3 regions of the Erwinia psychrophila genome follow, and region 2 is predicted to be linked to each of the others. Evidence: predicted binding sites of a transcription regulator. Region 2 holds the regulator's gene; each other region holds the start of a gene.

Evidence for each region. The regulator PurR, encoded in region 2, represses purine synthesis genes. The targets are predictions, from matches to a motif close to CANGCAAACGTTTGCNTG.
Region 1: purM (phosphoribosylformylglycinamidine cyclo-ligase) is a predicted target of PurR. The motif match lies at 1,575-1,592, and genes of this name have one in related genera.
Region 3: glyA (serine hydroxymethyltransferase) is a predicted target of PurR. The motif match lies at 1,870-1,887, and genes of this name have one in related genera.

Annotation. Positions count from the first base shown of each region.
Region 1 covers NZ_JBCHVB010000006.1:98,046-102,248, forward strand. Annotated here, with positions in the region: gene uraA (uracil permease) at 1-499, opposite strand, end outside; gene upp (uracil phosphoribosyltransferase) at 789-1,415, opposite strand; gene purM (phosphoribosylformylglycinamidine cyclo-ligase) at 1,655-2,695, shown strand; gene purN (phosphoribosylglycinamide formyltransferase) at 2,692-3,330, shown strand; gene pstB (phosphate ABC transporter ATP-binding protein PstB) at 3,390-4,157, opposite strand; gene pstA (phosphate ABC transporter permease PstA) at 4,180-4,203, opposite strand, start outside.
Region 2 covers NZ_JBCHVB010000001.1:599,754-603,956, forward strand. Annotated here, with positions in the region: gene AAH446_RS02690 (C40 family peptidase) at 1-563, shown strand, start outside; gene cydH (cytochrome bd-I oxidase subunit CydH) at 605-694, opposite strand; gene purR (HTH-type transcriptional repressor PurR) at 989-2,014, shown strand; gene punR (DNA-binding transcriptional activator PunR) at 2,071-2,982, opposite strand; gene punC (purine nucleoside transporter PunC) at 3,095-4,203, shown strand, end outside.
Region 3 covers NZ_JBCHVB010000006.1:150,715-154,917, forward strand. Annotated here, with positions in the region: gene AAH446_RS15190 (3-phenylpropionate MFS transporter) at 1-377, opposite strand, end outside; gene glyA (serine hydroxymethyltransferase) at 505-1,758, opposite strand; gene hmpA (NO-inducible flavohemoprotein) at 2,092-3,276, shown strand; gene glnB (nitrogen regulatory protein P-II) at 3,339-3,677, opposite strand; gene glrR (two-component system response regulator GlrR) at 3,818-4,203, opposite strand, start outside.

The sequences.
Region 1 (4,203 bases), on a different contig from region 2:
CCAGCGTCACCATCGAAATGGTAATGGTTGTGCCATCGACCGCCGCGCCATTTGCCGGCAGCAGCCCGGCCATATTCGCCGCCACGCCCGCCAGCTCCAGGCCGATCACCGCCACGATGGCGCCCATCGCCGCCGGGGGAAACATCACGTCCAGCCAGCCCGTTCCGGCTTTCTTAACGATTAAAGCCACCAGGCAGAACAGCACGCCGCAAAGGATGAACCCGCCCAGCGCGACCTCATAGCCCAGCGGCAGCAGCAGCAGCACGGGTGAGATAAAGGCAAAGCTGGAGCCGAGATAGGCCGGAATTTTCCCTTTGCAGATAAACAGATAGAGCAGCGTGCCGATGCCGTTGAACAGCAGTACGGTGGCGGGATTAATATGGAACAGGATAGGCACCAGCACCGTCGCGCCGAACATGGCAAACAGATGCTGGAAGCTGAGTGGAATGGTTTGCAGCAGCGGTGGCCGCTCGCTAACGCCAATAGCGCGACGCGTCATAATATCCTCTTTATTTTACCCAATAAAAAGCCGACGCTGCGGTCGGCTTAAGACGTAATCATTTACCTGTTTAACCCGTAAAGACGGATTAGCGGTTTTAGTCCAGCCGTTATCGTCGCCGTCAGTCTGGCCCCTGACAGCACACAGGAAGCGCAGCGTACGCAAAGTCCGTGAGGATTATTCGCGTTGCTCGCCCTGCGGACCGTATTGCAGACGTTCAAAATGCTAAAGCATCCTGTCCGGGCGCTACCGGGATTCAAAAGGGCAAGTAAGACAGGCTGGATCATGCTTATTTGGTACCGAAGATCTTATCGCCCGCGTCGCCAAGGCCCGGAATGATATAGCCCTTCTCATTCAGACCCTGATCCACCGAGGCGGTGTAGAGCTCTACGTCCGGATGCGCCTTCTCCAGCGCGGCGATCCCTTCCGGTGCCGCGACCAGCACCAGCACCTTGATACTGGTGCAGCCCGCTTTTTTCAGCAGGTCGATAGTGGCGATCATCGAACCGCCGGTGGCGAGCATCGGGTCCACTACCAGTGCCATACGCTCTTCAATATTGGAAACCAGCTTCTGGAAGTAAGGCACCGGCTCCAGCGTCTCTTCATCGCGGTAGACGCCAACCACGCTGATACGGGCGCTCGGTACGTGCTCCAGCACGCCTTCCATCATGCCCAGGCCCGCACGCAGGATCGGCACTACGGTAATCTTTTTACCCTTAATCTGCTCAATAGAGACAGGGCCGTTCCAGCCTTCGATGGTTACCGTCTCGGTTTCCAGATCGGAGGTCGCTTCATAAGTCAGCAGGCTTCCCACTTCAGAGGCAAGTTCACGAAAACGCTTGGTGCTTACGTCATGTTCACGCATCAGGCCCAGTTTATGTTTGACCAGCGGGTGTTTGACTTCCACGATCTTCATTCTTTTACTCCCGGAGTGTTAAGCTGCAAAAAAAAATCGCGAGATTATAGCGCCCTTTCTGCGCTACGCCATATCACTTAATGCAACTTCTGCAAAATCCTGCACTATTTAATAAGAATTGGCTAAAATTCAGCAATCCGCAATGCGTCAAAGAAGGCACTCGCAAACGTTTGCCTGCGCTGATAGAATTGCCGCGCTTTATACTAACCACCAACCGCAAACCGCGTGGGGATTTCGCAGTGACCGACAAAACCTCTCTCAGCTACAAAGACGCCGGCGTAGACATCGACGCGGGCAATGCGTTAGTCGATCGTATTAAGGGCGTGGTGAAAAAGACCCGTCGTCCGGAAGTGATGGGCGGACTGGGCGGTTTCGGCGCGCTTTGTGCGCTGCCGCAAAAATACCGCGAGCCCGTGCTGGTCTCCGGCACAGATGGCGTCGGCACCAAGCTGCGTCTCGCCATGGATTTGAAACGTCACGATACCATCGGTATCGATCTGGTTGCGATGTGCGTCAATGACCTGGTAGTACAGGGAGCCGAACCGCTTTTCTTCCTCGACTACTATGCGACCGGCAAGCTGGATGTGGATATCGCCGCCAGCGTGATTACCGGCATTGCGGAAGGCTGCTCGCAGTCCGGCTGCGCGCTGGTTGGCGGCGAGACCGCAGAAATGCCGGGGATGTATCACGGCGAAGATTATGACGTGGCGGGCTTCTGCGTCGGCGTGGTGGAAAAATCAGAAATCATTGACGGCAGTAAGGTTCAGGATGGCGACGTACTGATTGCCCTCGGCTCCAGCGGCCCTCACTCCAACGGTTACTCACTGGTGCGTAAGATTCTGGAGGTCAGCCAGACCGATCCGGAAACCACCCAGCTGGAAGGGAAACCGCTGGCGGATCACCTGCTCGCCCCAACCCGCATCTACGTAAAAAATATCCTCAGCCTGATTGAGCAGGTCGACGTTCACGCCATCTGTCACCTGACCGGCGGCGGCTTCTGGGAGAATATTCCCCGCGTGCTGCCGGAAAATACCCAGGCGGTGCTTTCCGAGTCGAGCTGGCAGTGGCCGGCCGTCTTCAGCTGGATGCAGCAGGCGGGCAACGTCAGCCGCTTTGAAATGTACCGTACCTTTAACTGCGGCGTCGGCATGGTCATTGCGCTTGGCGCCAGCGAAGCGGATAAAGCGATCCAGCTGATGCAGGACGCGGGCGAAACCGCCTGGAAAATCGGCACGATCAAAGCATCCAGCGCCGAAGAACGTGTGGTCATCAACGCATGAAGCGGCTGGTGGTGCTGATCTCCGGTCAGGGAAGCAACCTTGGGGCGCTCCTGAGCGCCTGTCAGCAGGGACGCATCCCCGGCAGCGTCGCCGCCGTGTTCAGCAATAAGGCGGACGCTTATGGCCTGACGCGGGCGCGTGAGGCGGGCGTTCCCGCCCACGCGCTGGCGGCCTCGCAGTTCGCCGATCGTGAAGCCTTCGATCGCCAGCTGATGCAGGAGATCGACGCTTACGCGCCCGACCTGGTGGTGCTGGCGGGCTATATGCGCATTCTCAGCCCTGCCTTTGTTGCACGCTATGCTGGCCGGATGCTGAATATCCACCCTTCCCTGCTGCCGAAGTATCCCGGTCTGCACACGCACCGTCAGGCGATCGAGAACGGTGACGAAGAGCACGGCACATCGGTGCACTTTGTCACCGACCAGCTTGATGGCGGACCGGTGATCCTTCAGGCGAAAGTGCCGGTATTTGCTGACGATACGGAAGATGAGGTCAATGCGCGCGTTCAGCATCAGGAGCACGCTATCTATCCGCTGGTGGTGGGATGGTTCCTGGAAGGCCGTCTGGCCATGCGTGACGATGCGGCCTGGCTGGATGGAATAAAGCTGCCGCCTGAAGGCCATGCCTGGGAGTGATCCCGGCCACGACGCTGACAGGCTCTCCGCTAAGGGTGAATCGCTGATTCACCCTTTTTTCAGCCGTAGCGCCCGGTAATGTAATCCTCAGTACGCCGCTGCTTCGGCGTGGTAAAGATCGCATCCGTTTCATCAAACTCCACCACGCTTCCCTGATGCATAAACGCCGTGTAATCAGAAACCCGCGCCGCCTGCTGCATATTGTGCGTCACCAGAATCAGCGTGAAGTGTTGCTTCAGCGTACTCATCAACTCTTCTATCACCAGCGTGGAGATTGGGTCCAGCGCTGAGGTCGGTTCGTCGAGCAGCAGCACTTCCGGCTCAATGGCAATCGCTCTGGCGATCACCAGCCGCTGCTGCTGGCCGCTGGAAAGGGTCAGCGCATTCTGCCAGAGGTTATCTTTCACCTCGCCCCACAGCGCCGCCGCGCGCAGCGCCCGCTCCACCGTCTCATCCAGCACGCGACGATCGCGTACGCCCTGCAAGCGCAGCCCGTAGACCACGTTTTCATAAATCGTTTTTGGAAAGGGATTCGGGCGCTGGAAAACCATGCCGACCCGGCGGCGAAGCGCGGCCAGATCCTGGCGCGGATTGAGGATTGATTCACCATTCAGCAAAATATTGCCCTCCGTCCGGCAGCCATCGATCAGATCGTTCATGCGGTTAACGCAGCGCAGCAGCGTCGATTTGCCGCAGCCGGAAGGGCCAATCAGGGCGGTGACCCGGTTTTTCGGCACCGCCATGCTGATACCGTTCAGCGCCTGTTTATCGCCATACCACAGCGAAAGGTTTTCCAGCACCAGGGCTCTTTCCAGATCGTCAGGCATTACAGTTCTCTCACAGTCAGGTTCAGTTCATCAGGGCGCGATAACG
Region 2 (4,203 bases):
AAACCGCTAAAGCAGGCCTTAGAGTGACGTCGGCCAGCAAAAAAGCTGCGGCTAAAAGAGGCCGTACCCGCGCCAACTTATCCCATGCCGCGCAGATAACAACCGATAACGTTTCCGCTTCTCCACTCAGGCTCAGCAAAGCACATCGCGCCCGCTATCAGAAAGCGCGTCAGACCGCCATGAGCAAGCTGATGGGTCAGTTGGGTAAACCCTATATCCGGGGTGGCGCATCACCTGACACCGGCTTCGACTGTAGCGGTCTGGTCTGGTACGCCTATAAAGATCTGGTCAGGTTCAAAATTCCCCGCACGGCGAATGAAATGTACCATCTGCGCGACGCTGCCGCCGTAAAGCGCAGCGAGCTGGAAAAAGGCGATCTGGTGTTTTTCCGCATCACCGGGCGGGGTTCGGCCGATCACGTTGGCGTTTATCTGGGGAACGGCAAATTTATCCAGTCGCCCAGCACCGGCAAGGATATTCAGGTCAGTGCGCTGGGAGATAACTACTGGCGGCAGCATTATGTGGGCGCGCGTCGGGTAATGACGCCGGGAAGTATTCGCTAAGGTGGGATGTCGGGGCCTGGCGTAACGCAGGCCCCGTGAGCTTAGTGCATAACAGCGGTGAAGCTAAAGGCAATAATCATCAGCAGTGCGCCAACGGTAGTCAGCAGCGAATATTTCAAATCAGTATCCATTTCAGCCCTCAATACCCTTACAGTTAATAACGTCTTAGATTTTCCCACAGTTAACGGTAAAAATCTCGTTTTCTCACGCCGGCCTTGTTAGAATCCCACTTTCGTTGCGCAACGGAACGATTTTACGGACTCCAGGACGCGCAACAGCAGGCCCCGATTGTCTTCTTTCCTTCCTGACGTTACTGAATGATTTTAAAAAAACGCCCCCAGACGTCAGAAAGAGCGCCCGCGGCAGGCAAACGATTAACAATATACTTATCAGCGGATTAAGATAAGTGAAGGAGTAGCTATTTAATGGCAACAATTAAAGATGTGGCCAAACGCGCCGGTGTTTCCACCACCACGGTGTCCCACGTCATCAATAAAACCCGCTTTGTCGCCGATGAGACGCGGGAAGCCGTCTGGGATGCGATCAAGGCGCTGCACTATTCCCCCAGCGCGGTGGCACGCAGCCTGAAGGTGAATCACACCAAAACGATAGGCTTACTGGCTACGTCCAGCGAAGCGCCCTACTTTGCCGAAATTATTGAGGCGGTGGAGAATCGCTGCTTCGCCAAAGGCTATACGCTAATCCTTGGCAACGCCCATAACAATTTAGAGAAGCAGCAGGCTTACCTTTCCATGATGGCGCAAAAGCGCGTTGATGGCCTGCTGGTGATGTGTTCAGAATATCCTGATGAGCTGATTAAAATGCTCGAGGACAGCCGCAATATTCCTATGGTGGTGATGGACTGGGGCGAGTCCCGCGGCGATTTTACCGATACCGTGCAGGATAACGCCTTTGAGGGCGGTTACATGGTGGGACGCTATCTTATCGATCGCGGCCATCGCGATATCGGCGCGATCCCGGGTCAGCTGGAGCGTAATACCGGCGGCGGCCGCCACGCTGGTTTCCTCAAGGCGCTTGCTGAAGCGGGTATCACCCTTCGCGACGAATGGCTGGTTCAGGGCGATTTTGAGCCGGAATCTGGCTATCGCGCCATGCAGCAGATTCTCTCCGGCAAGCAGCGCCCTACCGCGGTTTTCTGCGGCGGTGACGTCATGGCGATGGGCGCGATCTGCGCAGCGGATGAAATGGGGTTACGGGTACCACAGGATGTGTCGGTCATTGGCTACGATAACGTGCGCAACGCCCGCTACTTTACTCCGGCCCTGACAACCGTCCATCAGCCCAAAGAACGGCTTGGCGAAACGGCCTTTGATATGCTGCTCGATCGCATCACCAGCAAGCGTGAAGAGTCACAAACCATTGAAGTGCATCCAAGCCTGATTGAACGCCGCTCCGTCGCTGACGGTCCCTTCGTCGACTATCGCCGCTAGATCGCTGCCGCATCCTGTTCTCCGGTACTGTCCGGTCAGCAGGATGCGGCCCTGCTTCAGGCTCCTTCACTCAGCCATTCCCCGTTAAGCGTCTCCGATTCCCCCAGATACTCCAGCAGCCAGTTCAGCGCGGGAGAAGCGTGCTGCTGTGACCAGCTGACGCAGCAGGGGCTGTCCGGGAAGGCGGCGGCGAGCGTAATTTCACTCAGCGCCCCGCTTTTCAGCAGCGGCCGGGCAAGATGTCCCGGCACCATCCCCACGCATAACCCCGCCAGCAGGCAGTCAAACGCGCTCTCCCAGTCCGGCACCACCAGCCTGCGCTGATTATCAAGCGTCCAGGTGGTTCTTTTCGGCAGTGCGCGGGAGGTGTCTTCCAGAACCAGTGAGGGCCACTCGCGGATTTCCTCTTCGCTCAGGGTGCCCGGACGCCCGGCCAGCGGATGCCCGGCCTGCACCACGCATCGCCAGTTCAGTGCCCCCATGTCACGGAAGGCAAAACGTCCGCCCACCGGAATGGCCTGGGTAGCGCCGATCGCCACATCCACACGGCCATCGGCCAGCGCATCCCAGACGCCGTTAAACACCTCTTCCGATAAATGCAGTTCCATATCGGGAAAATGACGGTAAAAATCGACCACCAGCTGGCGGGTTCTGCTGGGTTTTACAATCCGGTCAACCGCGATATTCAACTGCCCGCGCCAGCCGTTAGCGACCTGCTGACACTGCCGCCGGGTGGAAAGCATTTTTTTGATGACACTGCGCCCTTCCTGAATAAAAACCGCGCCCGCCGCGGTCAGCACTACATCGCGATGCCGCCGTTCAAACAGCGGTACGGCCAGCCACGCTTCCATTTGCCGTACGGTATAGCTTATCGCGGAGGGCACGCGGTGTAGCTCGCTGGCCGCCCCGGTAAAACTGCCGGTTCTGGCAACGGCATCAATCACTTCAAGAGAATGTTCAGACCACATATTTTGCCTGCAAATTTTTTGAACGCACTCCGCAAATATTAGCGTTTCACAATCCCTTTCGCACGGTATTACACTCTGCCGCGTTTCATCCATCACTATTAAGAGCAAAAACATGCCGTCAAAAGGATTCACCTTCTATCTCGCGATGCTGAGCATTGTGGGTTTTCTCGCGACCGATATGTATCTCCCCGCGTTTGGCGCGATGCAGGAGGATTTACACACCGAAGCCGGAGCGATCAGTGCCAGCCTGAGCCTGTTCCTCGCCGGTTTTGCCTGCGCGCAGCTTTTCTGGGGGCCTTTGTCTGACCGGATTGGCCGCAAACCTGTCCTGCTGATGGGCCTCGGGCTGTTTTCGCTTAGCTGTGGCGCGATGTGGTGGATCAGCGATGCGACGATGCTGCTGGTGCTGCGTTTTGTGCAGGCTATCGGGATTTGTGCCGCAGCCGTTAGCTGGCAGGCGCTGGTGGTGGACCGCTATCCCGCCGCGCAGGCAAACAAAGTCTTTGCCACTATTATGCCGCTGGTCGCGCTCTCGCCGGCACTTGCTCCCCTGCTTGGCGCATGGTTGCTCAACCACTTTAGCTGGCGGGCGATCTTCGTTGCGCTGCTGTTAATTTCTGTCGCTCTGCTGTTCTGTACGCTGTTCCTTGCCAGCGGACGCCGGGCTGCTTCCACAGCATCATCGGGCAAAAGCACCGGCTTTCTTACCCTGCTGAAATCACCGGCCTACAGCGGTAATGTGCTGATTTATGCAGCCTGTTCGGCCAGCTTCTTCGCGTGGCTGACCGGATCGCCGTTTATTCTTGCTTCCCTCGGCATGTCACCGGGCAGCATCGGTCTGAGCTATTTCCCCCAGACCCTTGCGTTCCTGACGGGCGGTTATGGCTGCCGTACGCTGTTAAAACGCCGGGAAGGCGCCGCTCTGCTTCCCTGGCTGCTCGGTATCTATAGTCTCAGCATTATCGCTTTCTTTATCGCTGCCCAGCAGACTTCGCCCTCCGTCTGGGGACTGCTGCTGCCGTTTTGCGGCATTGCGCTTGCTAACGGCGCGCTCTATCCGATTGTGGTATCCAATGCTCTGCTGCCCTTCCCGGAGGCGAGCGGTAAAGCCGCTGCGCTTCAGAATACGCTACAGCTCGGTTTGTGCTGCCTGGCCAGCCTGTTGATTTCCACCTTTATCGCCACGCCGCTCCTGACCAGCTCGCTGGTGATGCTGGCCAC
Region 3 (4,203 bases), on a different contig from region 2:
CCAATCTGGTTCTGCCAGGTTGCAGCCAGCGCATCACTGAGCGGCACCAGCGGAGAGAAAAACAGATTAAAGCCAATCATCACCAGCAGCAGCCATATCCAGAGGGCGGAGATCCAGAAGCCCAGCACAAAAAACAGCGACAGCATCGCCAGCAGGCGGAGGGCGGTAACGAGTTGGGAAGGACGGGTAACGCGGGAGGCGATAAGCAGGCTACCGGCAAAGCGGGCAATCATTCCGCAGCCCAGCAGCAGGCCTATCTTTTCAGGCTCAAGGCCCACGCCCTTCAGCCAGACGGCCATAAAAGGCAGCCAGACGCCGTAGGCGAAAAAGTAGGTAAAGTAGCCCAGACCGAGCCAGTATGCAGAACGAATAAGCATGATCCCTCCGACAAAGTGAGCCGTACTTTCTCAGAGGTCGGAGCTAAGATCAATTAACGGGACACATTTGTCCCGTTAATCTCTTCCCTTGCCGCTTTCCATAGTGACGGACAGCGGCTACAGCGCCTTAGGCGTAAACAGGGAAGCGTGCGCAGATTTCCAGCACCTGCTTCTTAACGCGTTCCTGAACGCTTTCGTCACCGATGTTGTCCAGGATATCGCAGATCCAGCCAGCCAGCTCACGCACTTCAGCTTCTTTAAAGCCACGGCGGGTGACGGCAGGTGAACCAATGCGGATGCCGGAAGTGACAAACGGGCTTTTCGGATCGTCAGGGACGCTGTTTTTATTCACGGTGATGTTGGCACGACCCAGCGCGGCGTCAGCTTCTTTGCCGGTCAGATTTTTGTCGACCAGATCCATCAGGAACAGGTGGTTGTGGGTGCCGCCCGAAACCACTTTGTAGCCGCGCTCCAGAACAACCTCTACCATCGCCTTCGCATTTTTCGCGACCTGCTGCTGGTACACCTTGAACTCAGGCTCCATCGCTTCTTTCAGCGCAACCGCTTTGCCGGCAATGACGTGCATCAGCGGGCCACCCTGGCCGCCAGGGAAGACCGCAGAGTTCAGCTTCTTGTACAGATCTTCGTCGCCACCCTGCGCCAGGATCAGACCGCCGCGCGGGCCTGCCAGCGTTTTATGGGTGGTAGTGGTGACGATATGCGCATGGGGAACCGGGTTCGGGTAGACGCCTGCGGCGATCAGACCCGCCACGTGGGCCATATCAACGAACAGCCAGGCACCAATGCTGTCTGCAATTTCACGCATTTTTGCCCAGTCGCAGATACCGGAGTAGGCAGAGAAGCCGCCGATAATCATTTTCGGCTTATGCTTCTGTGCCTGTGCGGCCAGGTCGTCGTAGTCGATTTTACCGCTATCGTCGATGCCGTAAGGCACCACGTTATAGAGCTTACCGGACAGGTTTACCGGTGAACCGTGAGTCAGGTGTCCGCCGTGCGCCAGGTTCATGCCGAGGATGGTGTCGCCCGGCTGGAGCAGCGCGGTATAGACGGCGAAGTTAGCCTGAGAGCCGGAATGGGGCTGAACGTTGGCATAATCCGCGCCGAACAGCGCTTTGGCGCGGTCAATCGCCAGCTGCTCAACGATATCGACATATTCACAGCCGCCGTAGTAACGCTTCCCCGGATAGCCTTCCGCATACTTGTTGGTCAGCTGAGATCCCTGTGCCTGCATGACACGCGGACTGGTGTAGTTTTCAGAAGCAATCAGTTCAATATGCTCTTCCTGACGTACTTTTTCCTGCTCCATTGCCTGCCATAACTCGGCATCGTAATCAGCAATATTCATATCACGCTTTAACATCCGCATCTCCTGACTCAGCTAACTTTTATCGGCATTGAACGGCCCGCTTGGGCGAAGACCCACAGTGTAAACTGTTTTACCTGCCGAGGGGTAGCCACAACGCGCGCTTTTTACGCAAACGATTGGCTTGCGATGCAGCAAGGGTTTATTCCGTTTTTAACCCGCCCTTTCGACCGGATATTTCTTCACAACCGCGATGCAGATTATTCACGTTAAGCCGGTCGCGTCACAAAAAAATGCCCCTGTCCCTGAAAGGTGTATTTACAAAACGCGCCGGGAAATTATAAGATGCATTTGAAATGCATCTTATAACTTTTCCTGCAGGAGCCACCTATGCTTGACGCCAAAACGATTGCTACCGTAAAAGCCACCATCCCTGCCCTGCTGGCAACAGGTCCACGTCTGACCGCCCACTTTTATGACCGGATGTTTGCCCATAATCCCGAGCTGAAAGATATTTTCAATATGAGCAACCAGCGTAATGGTAACCAGCGAGAGGCGCTGTTTAACGCGATTTGCGCCTATGCGGGAAATATCGAAAACTTACCTGCACTACTGCCCGCGGTTGAAAAAATTGCACAGAAGCACACCAGCTTTGCTATTCAGCCGGAACAGTATCAGATAGTGGGAACGCACCTGCTGGCAACGCTGGATGAACTGCTCAGCCCGGGACAGGAAGTCCTTGATGCCTGGGGCAAAGCTTATGGCGTATTAGCGGGCGTATTTATTCAGCGTGAAGAGCAGCTTTATCAGGAGGCTGAAAATAAAACGGGCGGCTGGCGGACGCCTCGTGCTTTTCGCATCAGTGACATCAAAGAAGAGAGCGACATCATCAAGAGTTTCCTGCTGACGCCGACGGACGGCGGGCCGGTGGCGGACTATCAGGCGGGCCAGTATCTGGGCGTCTGGGTGCAGAATAAAAACTTCGCCAATCAGGAGATTCGTCAGTACTCCCTGACCCGCGCGCCAAACGGCCGCGACTATCGCATCGCCGTCCGCCATGAGCCAGGCGGCACCGTATCAGGCTGGCTGCATCAGCACGCTCAGCAGGGGGATGAAATCCTGCTGTCGGCACCGGCGGGCGATTTCTATCTGAAGGTGTCACCGCAAACGCCGGTTACGCTGATTTCTGCCGGCGTCGGACAGACGCCTGTGCTGGCCATGCTTGATGTGCTGGCGGCCCAGCGCCATCCCTCAGGCGTACAGTGGTTCCATGCGGCGGATAACGGTAAGCGACACGCCTTCCGTGATGAAGTGACTTTGTCAGGCAGCAAGCTTGAAAAATTTTCGCAGCACATCTGGTATAACCAGCCGCTACCCCAGGATCAAGGCCGCTACGACAGCGAGGGATGGATGGAACTCATGCCGCTGGAGAGCCAGTTAAGCGATCCCGCCATGCATTATTATCTCTGTGGCCCGGTGATATTTATGCAGTATGTGGCGAAACAGCTTATCGGGATGGGGATTGAGAACGCGCGCATCCATTATGAGGTCTTCGGGCCGCATAAAGTTATCTGATTTGCGCAAAAACGCCATCGCCGTCCATAAGGGACGGCGATGCGGCGATTCAGGTCAGCAGATCAGATAGCCTCTTCGTCTTCCTCGCCGGTACGGATCCGCACCACTCGCGCCACGTCGAAGACGAAAATTTTACCATCGCCGATTTTGCCGGTCTGCGCGGTGCGCATGATGGTATCCACGCAGGTATCCACGATATCGTCAGAAATAACGATCTCAATTTTCACCTTAGGCAGAAAATCAACCATATATTCTGCGCCACGGTAAAGTTCCGTGTGGCCTTTCTGACGACCAAAACCTTTCACTTCGGTGACGGTCATGCCGGTGATGCCGACTTCCGCCAGCGCTTCACGCACGTCATCAAGCTTGAATGGTTTGATAATTGCATCAATCTTTTTCATGTCAGACCCTTTTCATTTCCCCCGTCGTGGAGGGTGATCCTGCGTTCAGTATAAGTGCAGCGGACAGGTCCCGCCGCGCGGCCCGTCTCTTTTTCAGGATGCTACGCTACCATATCCCGGCAGCGAAGCGGCACTGAAAATTACGCTTTAAAATCTGAAGCGTCGAGTTCATGGCGCGAGAGCAGCTTATAAAACTCCGTCCGGTTACGCCCGGCCAGCCTTGCCGCGTGCGTCACGTTGCCGTTTGTCATCTGTAGCAGCTTACGTAAATAGTTCAGCTCGAACTGGTTTCTGGCCTCGGCAAAGGTCGGTAATACGCTGCTTTCGCCTGCCAGCGCCTGCTCCACCAGCGCTTCGCTAATCACCGGCGCGGAGGTGAGCGCCACGCACTGTTCGATAACGTTGACCAGCTGTCGCACATTGCCGGGCCAGCTCGCCGCCAGCAGACGTTTCATCGCATCGGTGGAAAAGCGCCGCACAAAGGGCTTATGACGCTCCGCTGACTGCTTCAGCAGATGATTCGCCA